Regions from separate parts of the Halobacillus sp. KGW1 genome, predicted to be linked through region 1. Evidence: riboswitches for the same ligand, from Rfam matches in the RefSeq annotation. Region 1 holds a riboswitch; the other holds the start of a gene.
What was found. Region 1 has a riboswitch for thiamine pyrophosphate ahead of AXG56_RS06080 (YkoF family thiamine/hydroxymethylpyrimidine-binding protein). Riboswitches for the same ligand answer to the same signal wherever they lie in the genome.
Positions count from the first base shown of each region.

Region 2: linked by a shared signal. The riboswitch ahead of thiW (energy coupling factor transporter S component ThiW) and the one ahead of AXG56_RS06080 (YkoF family thiamine/hydroxymethylpyrimidine-binding protein) in region 1 are both predicted to bind thiamine pyrophosphate.

Region 1 is NZ_LSOC01000002.1:1,042,422-1,048,536, reverse strand. Features, by position in the region: gene AXG56_RS06090 (ABC transporter ATP-binding protein) at 1-1,538, opposite strand, end outside; gene AXG56_RS06085 (ECF transporter S component) at 1,538-2,116, opposite strand; gene AXG56_RS06080 (YkoF family thiamine/hydroxymethylpyrimidine-binding protein) at 2,113-2,712, opposite strand; TPP riboswitch at 2,807-2,906, opposite strand; gene AXG56_RS06075 (PH domain-containing protein) at 3,045-3,476, shown strand; gene AXG56_RS06070 (GNAT family N-acetyltransferase) at 3,496-3,972, shown strand; gene AXG56_RS06065 (GNAT family N-acetyltransferase) at 3,969-4,493, shown strand; gene AXG56_RS06060 (hypothetical protein) at 4,536-4,766, opposite strand; gene AXG56_RS06055 (DUF420 domain-containing protein) at 4,889-5,419, opposite strand; gene AXG56_RS06050 (LacI family DNA-binding transcriptional regulator) at 5,651-6,115, shown strand, end outside.
Region 2 is NZ_LSOC01000003.1:910,355-916,469, forward strand. Features, by position in the region: gene thiE (thiamine phosphate synthase) at 1-53, opposite strand, end outside; gene thiM (hydroxyethylthiazole kinase) at 50-811, opposite strand; gene thiD (bifunctional hydroxymethylpyrimidine kinase/phosphomethylpyrimidine kinase) at 808-1,614, opposite strand; gene tenA (thiaminase II) at 1,611-2,297, opposite strand; TPP riboswitch at 2,340-2,443, opposite strand; gene thiW (energy coupling factor transporter S component ThiW) at 2,449-2,937, opposite strand; TPP riboswitch at 3,024-3,134, opposite strand; gene AXG56_RS13540 (DUF3221 domain-containing protein) at 3,234-3,749, shown strand; gene AXG56_RS13545 (Fic family protein) at 3,777-4,319, opposite strand; gene AXG56_RS13550 (hypothetical protein) at 4,369-4,548, opposite strand; gene AXG56_RS13555 (Ku protein) at 4,648-5,484, opposite strand; gene ligD (DNA ligase D) at 5,596-6,115, shown strand, end outside.

The DNA.
Region 1 (6,115 bases):
GATTCTATTTCCCATAGTTCTTCCGTAGGTCCGTCCCATTGAATACCGCCTTCCTGGATAACGATGGTCCTTGTTGCAAAACGGTCGACAAGCTCCATGTCATGAGTGATCATGATGATGGAGGTGCCCTGGTCGTGTTTTTCTTTCAGGATCTGCATAAGACTTTCGGTAGAACCAGCATCCTGACCGAATGTCGGCTCGTCCAAAATAAGTAGATTGACATCCAAAACGAGCATGGTGGCGACACTGAGTCTCCGTTTCTGTCCTTGACTCAAAAGGAATGGATGAGAATGTTCCAAGCCTTCCAATTGACAGAGTAGAAGCGTCTTCCGGACTATTTCCTTCGTCTCTTGTTCATCCATTTCTCGCTCTTTCAAACTGTAGGACACTTCCTCAAATACAGAATCTGTTATGAATTGGTGTTCGGGATTTTGAAAAACATAACCGATTTCGCGGCGAAGAAGCTTCTCTTTCCAGCGTGTGATCGATCTTCCTTTGAAAGCAACATCTCCGTTGGACGGCTTTATAATACCCGCTAAAAGCTTGGAAAGACTGCTTTTTCCACTTCCGTTCGCTCCAACGACGGCCACCCATTCCTCAGGATGGATATCCAAATGGATATTATGAAGGACTTCTTTCCATGCCACGTTATTTGCTGACAATAGCGTTCCCTCAGTCGCCGGCTTTTTTATTTCGGGAGCTGGTAAAGGAATTGGCAGCGATACATACTCATCTATGCTCAGCGGTAGCTTTCCCTTCCATCCAAGAGCCATGGCAGTGCGGGCAGAGTAGGGGAGCCAGACGCCTTCTTTCATCAAGGTAGGCCCATAGGTTTTCAAATTTTTCAGAAGTGGTCCCTCACTAAACATATGTCCATCTTTCTCAAGGACGATTACGCGTGTAAGAAGAGAAAGCCAGCCTTCCAACCGGTGTTCGATGACTACTAAAGTCAGTTTACGCTTACGCTTTATTTCTGAGAGGATCTCGATGAATTCTCTAGCCGAAACCGGGTCCAGATTCGCTGTTGGTTCATCTAATATCAGCACATCCGGCTCCATTACGAGTGTACAGGCAAGAGCCAGTTTCTGCTTCTGGCCGCCGGAAAGGACGTGGATTTTTTCTTTCTTGTATTGTTCCAGACCAACCCAGGAGAGCGCCTGTTCGATAAGATCCTGCATTTGCGAAGGAGGTACGGCTAAATTCTCAAGACCAAAAGCTACTTCCTCCTCTACTGTAAGCATACAAAACTGCGTTTCAGGATCCTGAAATACGACGCCTACTTTTTTTGCTGCTTCTCCCGGTTTATAGGTGCACGCATCTTTTCCTGCTATCTTGACGGTACCGGTCATGGTGCCGTCAAGTTCTTCAGGATAAAGTCCCGTCAGGCAATGCACCAGGGAACTTTTTCCCGAGCCACTTGGACCAAGTACCAAAACGCTGTCTCCTTGTGCGACATTTAAGTTTATATCCTTAAGTACCGGCTGCGGGTGTTGGTCATAAGTCAACGATAAATGGTCAACTTCAAAAATCATTTTCATTATGCCGCCCGCTTCCTACGACGTTCTTTACCCAGAGCAAATCCTGACAGCACTCCTGTTTTGGCAAGGGCATCGGCAATTGCTTTTCCTGCCAGCCCGGAGATGAGAGCTCCACTTAGAAGTCTAATGATGAACATAGCTGCTACGTAATCCGTACTTAAGGCGCTGTACCCCAGGCGGAAATATTCCCAGAAAAAGCTGAACACGGCAGCCATCATACCGGAGAGCATAAGTGTAAGGAGTTGGTAACTCTTATAACGGGTGATGGCGAAGGCGGTCTCTGCCCCAAGTCCTTGAATGACGCCTGTCAAAATGAGCATCGGTCCGGACGCATTCCCGAGCAGCATTTCCACAGTGGCGGCAATGGTTTCCGATAAGAATGCAGCGCCTGGTTTCCTTAGTATGTAGGCGGCGATAATGGAGACAATGAACCATATTCCATATATGAAGTCATATCCAATCGGACCCATTAATCCGGACAGAACTTTGCCTACAGGTAGAAAAGCTAAGTAAACAACAGCGAATACGACGGCAAGTACAGACATGACGACGATTTCTTTTAATTTCCAGTTCTTCATTCCTCCTCCTCCTTTTTAGATGGGCTGTTTGCAGAAATGCTCACAGTCATCACGGTGTGGGAGGATCCACCGGCTTCTGTTTCCTTAAACACGTTTTCCAAACCGTGAAAGATGTCGTGGATATCCCCCTCCAGCCTGGTGGAATAGTGGGCAGGTGTTACAGAAATGCCTTGTTCTCTCATCCTTTCAATCTTTTCGTAAATCGTTTCCATATACTTACCTCCACCTAAAGGGTATAGAGAAAACTTAGCTGTCACCGCCTGTTTGACAGCTGCTGTATTCCTGTTCATCACGTTAGATGTTTCATCCAGGTACACATCACCAGTAGGATCGCCCGGGCAGCCGATGGAAAACGTCCCCTGAAATGCGGCATGAACCCCTGTGACGGCGGTATGGTGAAAGACGGCTTTGGCTACGTCAAAGACGTGTTCCAAGCGTCCGCGAACCGTCGTCGTAACATGATCCGTTTTCATCCATACTTTGGATGTGTCGGTCTGTTGAAGGCTTGTCATGATCATATCCTGAAAGTCATTACACATAGGATGGACAGAAAAAGAGCAGCCGGCAATTTTTGAATTTCCACATACTTGAGTCATTTAATTTCCTCCTTTTTTAAACACAAAAAAACTGCATTCCATGGGAATGCAGTCCAACAATCGAAAAGAAAAGCCAAAAAAGAAGTCTGATCGCGAGAGTCAGGCTGCACTTCCCCACGCTAGTATTATCTAGTTCGGGTGCTAAGGGTCGGATAAACCTCTCAGCCGCAAATGCAGCTCCCCCAGTGCAAGTTCCACGTTATGCAGTTGTCTTGGATGCCTTCATCTTAGCGAATATTTTAATTTTTGTAAATGGTTGTTTTTCTTGAAACGTATGCAGGGGTCCGGTCGTAGAATGTAGTAGTATAAAATTTCCATAAAGGAGAGATGGTATGAGCAATCAGCAATCCCTTCGATTCACGTCAAAGAAAAGCAAGTGGTTATCCGTCTTCTTGGTTCTGGTAATGGGAGTGGTACTTATTGATGCGATAGGCGGCCTGGAGTGGGGGGTATTTATGATTCCCGGCCTTTCGAATTCTTACATTGCCAAGGTGATCTTTGCAGTTGTTATAAGTGCGCTCGTCGGCTGGATATATTTTGGGACACGATATATCATCGATCACGAGGAGTTGAAAATCGTCTACGGTCCTTTCCGGAAGCGTGTACCGCTTGACCAAATCAGGAGAGTGGAGGAAGTGAAAGATATACTTCAGGCACCTGCCCTTTCCTTTGACCGCCTGGAAATTCACTATGGAACAGCGGAGTCCATTAAAGTATCCCCGAAAAATAAATCGCTGTTTCTGAAGGAGATTGGGAGTAGATGAGAAAGTACGGAGCACTTTCATGAATATATACAAAAAACAGGAGACAGCTAAGGGAAAGTGGGATTCCTTTTTTAAGGATAACTGGGACAGTCCATATATGATCGTATCAAGCGGGATCTACGATTGCAGGAAGTTAGATGGGTTCACATATGTGGGGGAAAAAGCAGAAATTATCGGTCTCATCACATACGTGGAGAGTGAGGAGGAAGTGGAAATCGTATCTCTGGACAGCTTGAGGGAAGGAAGAGGGATAGGTTCTCTTCTGATTGATAGAGTCGAGAGTGTTGCAGATGGTCGAAGGATTAAGGTAATCACGACGAATGAAAATATTCATGCTATCCGTTTCTATCAGCGCAGAGGCTTCCGATTGAAGTCCGTCGTTAGAGGAGCGGTTGAAAAAGCGAGATTAGTAAAACCATCCATCCCCCGCTTTTCTTCTACAGGGATACCAATTTTGGATGAAATCGTTTTGGTGAAAGGAGATGGGGAAAGATGAGTGAAATGACTCTGGTGAAGCCTGCCTTGAAGTGGAAGGATGCTTACATAAATTATTATAAGGAATGGCTGGAAAGTGGAGAAACGATGATACCATGGGTCATAGAGAAAGATCCGTATGCTTTTGACGAGATGATAGAATTCCTGGAAAATAATGAACGAGGAGTCTATCTTCCTCCCGGGTGGGTACCGGACACCACCTATTGGATGATGGATAAACAAGAACGAATAATCGGTGTTACCAACATACGCCACAAATTGACAGATCGTCTGAGAAAAGAAGGCGGTCATATAGGATATAGTATCCGACCTTCGGAAAGAAGGAATGGTTATGCAACGACATTACTGCGCCTTTCATTGGAGAAAGCCTGGGAAATGAAGATAACGGATGTCCTTGTCGTATGTGATCAGTGGAATACAGGGTCTTGGAAAGCTATTTTGAAAAATGGGGGGAAGGAAGACCAAGACTTCGTGGAAGAGGACGGCAACGTAGTCAAGCGGTTTTGGATAAGCAGAAAATAAAAAGAAAGCAGGCCGGTGAATAAGGTCTGCTTTCTTATATGGTTATAATTTAATAAGTTTAATTTTGTAGGATTGTTCCCCGTCATTGAGGGCGATATATGGGACTCTTTCAAAGGGGAAATACTCAATTGCCCGTGGAATAATCTCCATCTTATCAAAGAGCTCCTTACTGCTTATCAAGTCATGGAGGTCAACGTGGAATTCTTTCCCGCTGACAGAGGAAAACCTGGCGGAACCATAGCCTTCTTCCAACATATGTTTCAAAATATCCATGGAATGCTCCTTATAACGAAAAGAATAGATGTAACTACTTTTATACTTTCCCGATATAATTTTTCTCAAACCTACCCATAAAAAGATCCAGGAACCTGCAGGTTCCTGGATCTTTTTTGCGTTTAATAATATGGGGAGATCATTAGGTAAACAATGACGCCTGTCAGGCTGACATACAGCCAGAGGGGCATCGTCCAGCGGGCAATCTTCCTGTGTTTGTCGACGCGCATGGAAAGCCCACGGAATAGTGTAACAAGTGCTAATGGTACGATCAGCGCTGCAAGAACGATATGGGTGATCAGGATGAAGTAATAGATAGGTACGATTATTCCTTCCCCACCAAAATGAGTAGACTCAGCCATCGAATGGTAGGTCAGGTAAGAAATTAAGAACAATGCTGTTGTTGTGAAAGCGGCGAAAATGAACCGTTTATGCCATTTAATATTCTTTCGAATAATCATAAACAACGCTGCCAATAGAAAAACGAACGTAAAGGAATTGAAAACTGCATTTAGAAGAGGTAGCAGTTTCAGATCAAAACCTGTATCTCCTTCAATTTCAGGAGCGAATAATAGTGCCACAACAATGGCGTTAATGACAATTGAAAGCCCCACGACCCAAGGGACGTAATTGAAATCTTTTTTAATCTCCATGTGAAATTCACCATCTCTCTTTAAGTTGTCCAATCTAAGTATATTAAAAAAACCCGAGAAATTCACTAATGAAGATACAGCTGTCGTGACAAAAATAGTAACTTTATGGGTTCTCTGTGTAGAAATTTCTGAAAATAATGATTGTAAAACGCTTACAAAGGCATTATACTATCACTAAACCGATTTACTAAACCGATTTATTAAACTTAAAAGAAAGAGTCGATGTATAAAATGACAGTGACAATAGCCGATGTGGCAAAGCATGCAGATGTATCGAAGAGCACGGTCTCTCAATATTTGAATAAACGCTACACGTACATGGGGGAAAAGACAAAGGAAAGAATTGAAGCTTCGATTCAGGAGCTTGGTTACCAGCCTAATATCGTAGCGCGGAGTTTAAAGCAGAAATCCACAAAGACAATAGGTGTCATTGTAGCGAATATCCTGCACACATTTACTACAGAAGTAACAAGAGCGATCGAAGACTATTGCCACGGGGAAGATTTCCATACGATTATTTGTAACGCAGATGATGATCCTGTCAAAGAAAGGCATTATATTGAAATGCTGCGGGCGAAGCAGGTGGATGGCCTGATCATTTTCCCTACAGGGAACAATCTTAGCTTGTATAGACAAATGAAGGACGCTTCGTACCCGGTCGTGTTTCTCGACCGCACGATAACCGACGTCCACATC
Region 2 (6,115 bases), on a different contig from region 1:
CAGTCTTGGCTACCCATGACTAAATACTTCCGCAGACGATGAGAAAGTGTCATATGCCTTCCTCCAGATCCCGGCTGAGTGCATCAAGGAAATGCGGCAGGAATGTTCCAGGGCCCTGAACAGATGGGAGAGAAGCGGCCTGCTCCGCTGCACGACCGTAATGCTTCAACGCCGTTTCCAGTTTCTCGTACACTCCGCCATCGACGCTAAGAACAGCGGCGAGAATGGAACCCAGGAGACAGCCGGAACCGGTGACGCGGCCAAGCAGCGGATGACCGCTCTCGTTCCGACCGCTTTTTCCATCGGCACAAAAGCGGTCAACGGCACCTGTGCAGACGACCGCTGTTCGGAATGCTTCAGCAACCGCTTGAACAATTTCCCCGGTATTCCCTTCCCCGACAGAATCGACTCCCTTCGTCTCCACTTCTATATCAACCAGCCGAGCCAGCTCTCCTGCATTTCCTTTGATGACCGTCGGTTGAACCTCCTTTACGATGCGTTGAAATGCTTCATAACGATACTTGGTCGCCCCTACCCCGACGGGATCGAGAACGACAGGAATACCTTTCTCATTAGCGGCTCTTCCTGCCAAGATCATGGATTCCACCTGGTAATCATTCAATGTTCCGATATTCAACAACACCCCGTCTGCCAACATCGCTACGTCCGCCGCTTCCTGATGGGCGGCTGCCATGATTGGCGAAGACCCGAAAGCAAGCGCACCGTTCGCTGTGAAATGGACGACCACTTGGTTCGTGATGTGATGAATCAGCGGCCGCTTTTCTCTTACTTTTTCTATGATGGTGTTCATCCTTTCATCGTCTCCTTCCTGGTGGCAAAATGATTGGTGGGTCCGCTTCCTGCTCCCAGGTCAAAGGAGTAACGAATGGCTTCGGTAACAAAGTACTTACTTTTACGGACGGCTTCTTTCAACGTATCGCCCCGGCTTAAGTATGCCGTGATCGCAGCCGAATACGTACAACCGGTGCCATGGGTGTTATTCGTATCGATTCGCTCTGCTTCCAAAACGGTCATCTCGTTTCCATCATATAAATAATCGACCGCATGACCTCTCAGATGACCTCCTTTGACAAGTGCTGCACCAGCTCCATAAACCTCGACAAGTTCTTCCGCTGCCTTTTTCATAGCTTCTTCCGTCTCTATCACCTTACCGGTCAAATACTCCGCTTCCGGTATGTTCGGTGTTACGAGCGTTGTTAAAGGAACAAGCTCTTTCCTGAGATAATCCCTCGCCTTTTCCTCAATTAAAGGATCGCCGCTCGTTGCTACCATCACAGGGTCCATGACGTATGCAGCCTCTGTTTCCTTCAGCCATTGTTTAAGGACCTCCATCATATCGATAGTTGCCACCATACCTGTTTTCAGTGCATCGATCGGCATATCGTCTGATACTGCATAGAGCTGCTGCTTCAGCATCGTGACCGGAAGATGATGAACCGCAGATACGCCGGTCGTATTCTGAGCGACTACCGAAGTGACGACGCTCATCCCATAACTTTGAAGCTCTTGAAACGTCTTTAAATCCGCCTGGATACCCGCACCGCCGCTTGGATCCGTTCCGGCAATGGTAAGAGCACACTTCACTCGGTTCATCGGTAAACCCCCTCAGCTACGGGCCATTCCTCGACGGTATAGGCCATTTCCCAGAAGGATAATTCCAGCTGGCAGCTCTTTCGGAAAGCTTCACGCATCTTATTCTTCTCCTCGTCTGAAGCTTGCTCTGCATAGGCATCAAGCTTCTCGCAAAGCTGTCCTGTCAATCCGCCTATTTCTTCCTCTGCATAGAAATCGATCCAATCAAAGAACGGATGATTTTCGTCCGGTTGATAGGCTTTCGTTAGTTCTTTACCGATTTCGAGATATGTCCAGGGGCATGGAAGTAAGGCGGCAATAATTTCTCCAATACTGCCCATATGCGCATGGTAGAGCATATGTTTAATATAGTGGTCCGCTGTCGGTGGCAGCGGGTAACCCTGCAGTTCCTCATATTCTTTACCGATATATCGGCACAGGTTGTTATGGGGATGCACTTCACTGTGGAGCACAAAGTTGATCTGGTCATTGAAGAGCTCAATATCTTCTCTTTTTGGTGATTTGGAAACAGCAATGCCGTACACATGCATAAATGCATTCAAATATTCAAAGTCCGCTTTCACATAATGAGCGACAGCTTCTTTCGGAAGTTCTCCTTTTCCGAGACCTTCAACAAATGGATGGTGAAAAATAGCTTCAAACACGTCCTGATTTTCTTTTCTTAATTGAGTGGAGAATGACATAGTGGTGCCTCCCTGAGTTATTCGGAAGCTACTAGAGGATTGCAGAGGTCCAGACTACTTCCCTACGCTGGTACGAACCAGATCAGGTGTTGAGGGACAAAGGATAATCCTTATCTCAGCGATAATTCGCGCCCCTAGCAGTTTCCGTGTATTATGGTTGTAATAGAAGTTGTTCTGCTTTGATACGTGACAGCACAAACCAGCCGATGGCAGCTCCTGACAGACTGCTGATGAAGAAAGAAGGAACAAAGGCAAACGCTCCGGCCGCACTGCCCATGATGAATCCAGCCAGCGGAACGGCGAGTAATGCTCCAATGATTCCAGTTCCAATCACCTCGCCGACTACAGCTGCCCCTTTCCGTTTGTATATCCGATAAAACAAACCAGCAAATAATGCTCCGACCATTCCACCAGGAAAAGCCAACAGTGTTCCTAGCCCTAAAAGAAATCGCAGCAGGCCGATGCAGAAAGCAATGGCAGCAGCAGGCAGCGGTCCAAGCATCACAGCAGCCATGACATTTACCGCATGTTGGACAGGATATGCCTTCGCGATGCCTGCCGGGAACCAGAGCAGCTGTGCTCCGAATGTTCCAATGGCAACAAACAGTGCCATAATAGTCAATAAACGTGTACGGTTCAATACATTCCCCCCTTCCATAAGAAAATAAAAAAGCCAGGTCCTGGAGAGGACCTGACTTGGATCATAGACAGTCGATGAATAACTATTCGTTCGTCTGACTACTTCCCTCCGCTGGTATTAACCAGATCAGGTTCATAAGAGTCGAAAAGCTTTACGCTTTCCTCTCAGCCTGTAACAAGGCCCCCCTAGTAGTTGAATCGTACTATTTGCTTGGTTGAGTCTTATGATAACAAAGTTCGTATCTTCTGTCATGTGCAATATTCTGAATAATATCTGTATTCGAGAGGAGAATGACAATGAGAAACATCTGGACAATGATGGGGGCCGCTTGTTTGATTCTTTTGGCGGGGTGCAGTTCTGCACCAGCCGGCTCGGATTATGAGGAAACGGAAGCAGAGGCGCCTCCGGAGCAAGCAGAAATCAGCGGATATGTGATGGAACAGGAAGGATCCAGTATCCTTGTCGTCACTCCGACTACAGAGTCAGAAGAAAAAGGGCGGGCGATGTGGGTGTCTGAAGCTCCGGACAACGAATGGACAGGTAAATATGTAGATGTTTGGACAGACGGCCCCATTAAAGAAAGTTTTCCAGAACAGGCACCTGCCGATAAGGTTTCCGAAGTGGAGATGAGTGAAGTAGAAGGGGCCCGATTGACGACCTCCGAAGCCTTGGCTTCCGCTCTAACCGATGTAGAAGATGACAAAATTGTCGCCGTGGCGGAAATTCTATTTGATGAAGACGATGACCAGTGGCAGATTGTTCTTAAGGAAAACGAAGGACCGGAGAAGGAAGTGCTTGTAGAAGATGAATAAAAAGCCGGGGATTCCCCCGGCTTTTGCTCATTTGGCAAGTGGAACAAGCGACGCTTGGATAACCGAATAAAGACTGCTGATATCCTTGACTGAATCGATGCTCGCTTGAAAGACCTCCTCTTTCGGTACACAGGACCAATCCAGATGGTAGCCGGCTTCCAAGGCGATTGTGCGGATGAACTCACGCAAGCTCCGACCATTTCCTTCCCGAAACGGATGAAGGACGTTCAACTCCGCCATATAGTGAGCCAGTTTCCGTGCTAAGTCCTCTTTGTCCATCCCTGCCCACTCTTCCTTCATTAGAGAATCAAAGATCGGGACAGAAGCTTCCTGAATGAAGCGGGCCTGCGCAAAAGAAAACCCGTCCTTCGTGATATTCTCTGTCCTGATATTGCCCGCAAAAGGATAAAGGTCGGAAAATAAACGGGCGTGAATACGTTGCAAATGTCTGAGGTCGAAGTCCCCTTCCACAGGCTTTTCCTGCAGTTCCGACAAACGCTGGGTGGCAAGGATCGCCTCCATATACTCCAGCTGCTTGTCGTCCATAAGGTCATAGTGATTAATCAGCACATCAGTCCCTGCATAACAATAGCGGGAGGATTCACCCCCATACCTGGAACTAGGCATGGCGGGACAATTCCAAAGCCCGCTTGACGAATTCTTTATGGGATATGGCTCCTGTAAGACACTTCTTAACTAATGATTCCTGCTTCTTATTCAAGCTGAACCCTTCAATAGCCATAGACGCTTTCGCAGAACGCATCAAATGCTCTGCCTGTTCTTCTGTCCGAACACTCATTCTTTCCCCTCCGAACCACATGTATCTACTATATATTATACTACAACGCCTCTTAATAATACAGTCAAAACGTTCGACAAACCCTTGTCACATAAGGGATTATGACGTCTTCTTCTTAGTGGAGGCAGTCGTTTTTCGTTTCGTTGTTTTTTTCTTCTTCGCGCCTTTGGTCCGCTCCAACGATTTCTCCAGAGCTTCCATCAAATCGGTGACATTGTCCGGTTTTTGTTTGTCTGCTGCCGTCGTAACCTCTTCGTTGTTCTTCTTCGCCTCAATCAAGTCCATCAACGCGGTTCGGTATTCGTCCGTATATTTTCCCGGATCAAATGTTTCGGTCAATTGATCGATCAATGTCACTGCGGTACTAAGCTCTTTCTTTCCTAAATCCGCCTCTGCCGGCACATTCGGGACATCCTGTACGTTTCTTACTTCGTCCGGGAAATGGATCGTTTCCATGAGCAATGTATTTTCATAAACACGAACAACCGCCAGCTGTTCCTTGGATCGAATAATAATTTTTGCTACACCTATTTTCCCCGTATCGGACAGAGCTTGGCGTAACAACCCGTAAGCTTTCGATCCCCCTTCATTGGGCGATATAAAATAGCTTCGTTCAAAATAAATCGGATCGATTTCCTCCAACTTGACGAAGTCGAGGATTTCGACCGCCTTATCCTCCTGCTCCTTCTTCAGCTGTTCCAAATCCTCTTCATCCAACACCACGAATTTGTTCTTGGCATATTCATAGGCTTTCACAATTTCTTCCTGGCTGATTTCCTCTTCACATACCGGACAGCGTTTTTTGTATTCCACCGGTGTCTTACATTCTTTGTGAAGCTGCCTTAGCTTAATATCCTTGTTCTCCGTCGCTGCATGAAGCTTGATCGGAATATTGACGAGACCGAAGCTGATGGTTCCTTTCCACATCGTATGCATAGTTCTCGACTCCTTTTTCTCCTAGCATTCACGACAGGTCGGTAAAATATGTTCGCCGGCTGTGGGTAAACTAAGCAGCATATAAAAAAGGAGCGGGTGTCTTTGAAACCGATGCTATTGACTGCTGCAGAAGATTTGCCGACCGGACCGGATTGGATTTATGAAGTGAAGTATGACGGCTTCCGCTGTCTCCTCCATGCTTCGGAGGACGGGATAAAGCTATGGAGTAGAAACGGCAAGGACTTGAGTGGCCGCTTCCCGGAGATATGCGGACTTGTTCCCCCAGCCGACTCGCTCCCCTTCACGATTGACGGGGAACTCGTCATCCGTAACACACGGTGGCAGACAAACTTCTCTCGCTTGCAGACGAGAGGACGGTTAAAGAAGGAAGCTGTAATAGCCAGGGCCGCCCGGGAAAGGCCGTGTACATTTGTCGCATTTGATCATTTGACGGGGGGGAAACAGAGATTGGAAGAACGAAAGCGAAGCCTGTACGCTCTCGTTCAAACCATCCAGCATCCTCACATCGTGCTTTCAGAAGTACACACCAGCCTAGAAAAGATAAAAGCATTAGTATTGCTTCACAGGGCGGAAGGGATTGTCGCAAAACACAAGAAGAGCTTTTACAGCG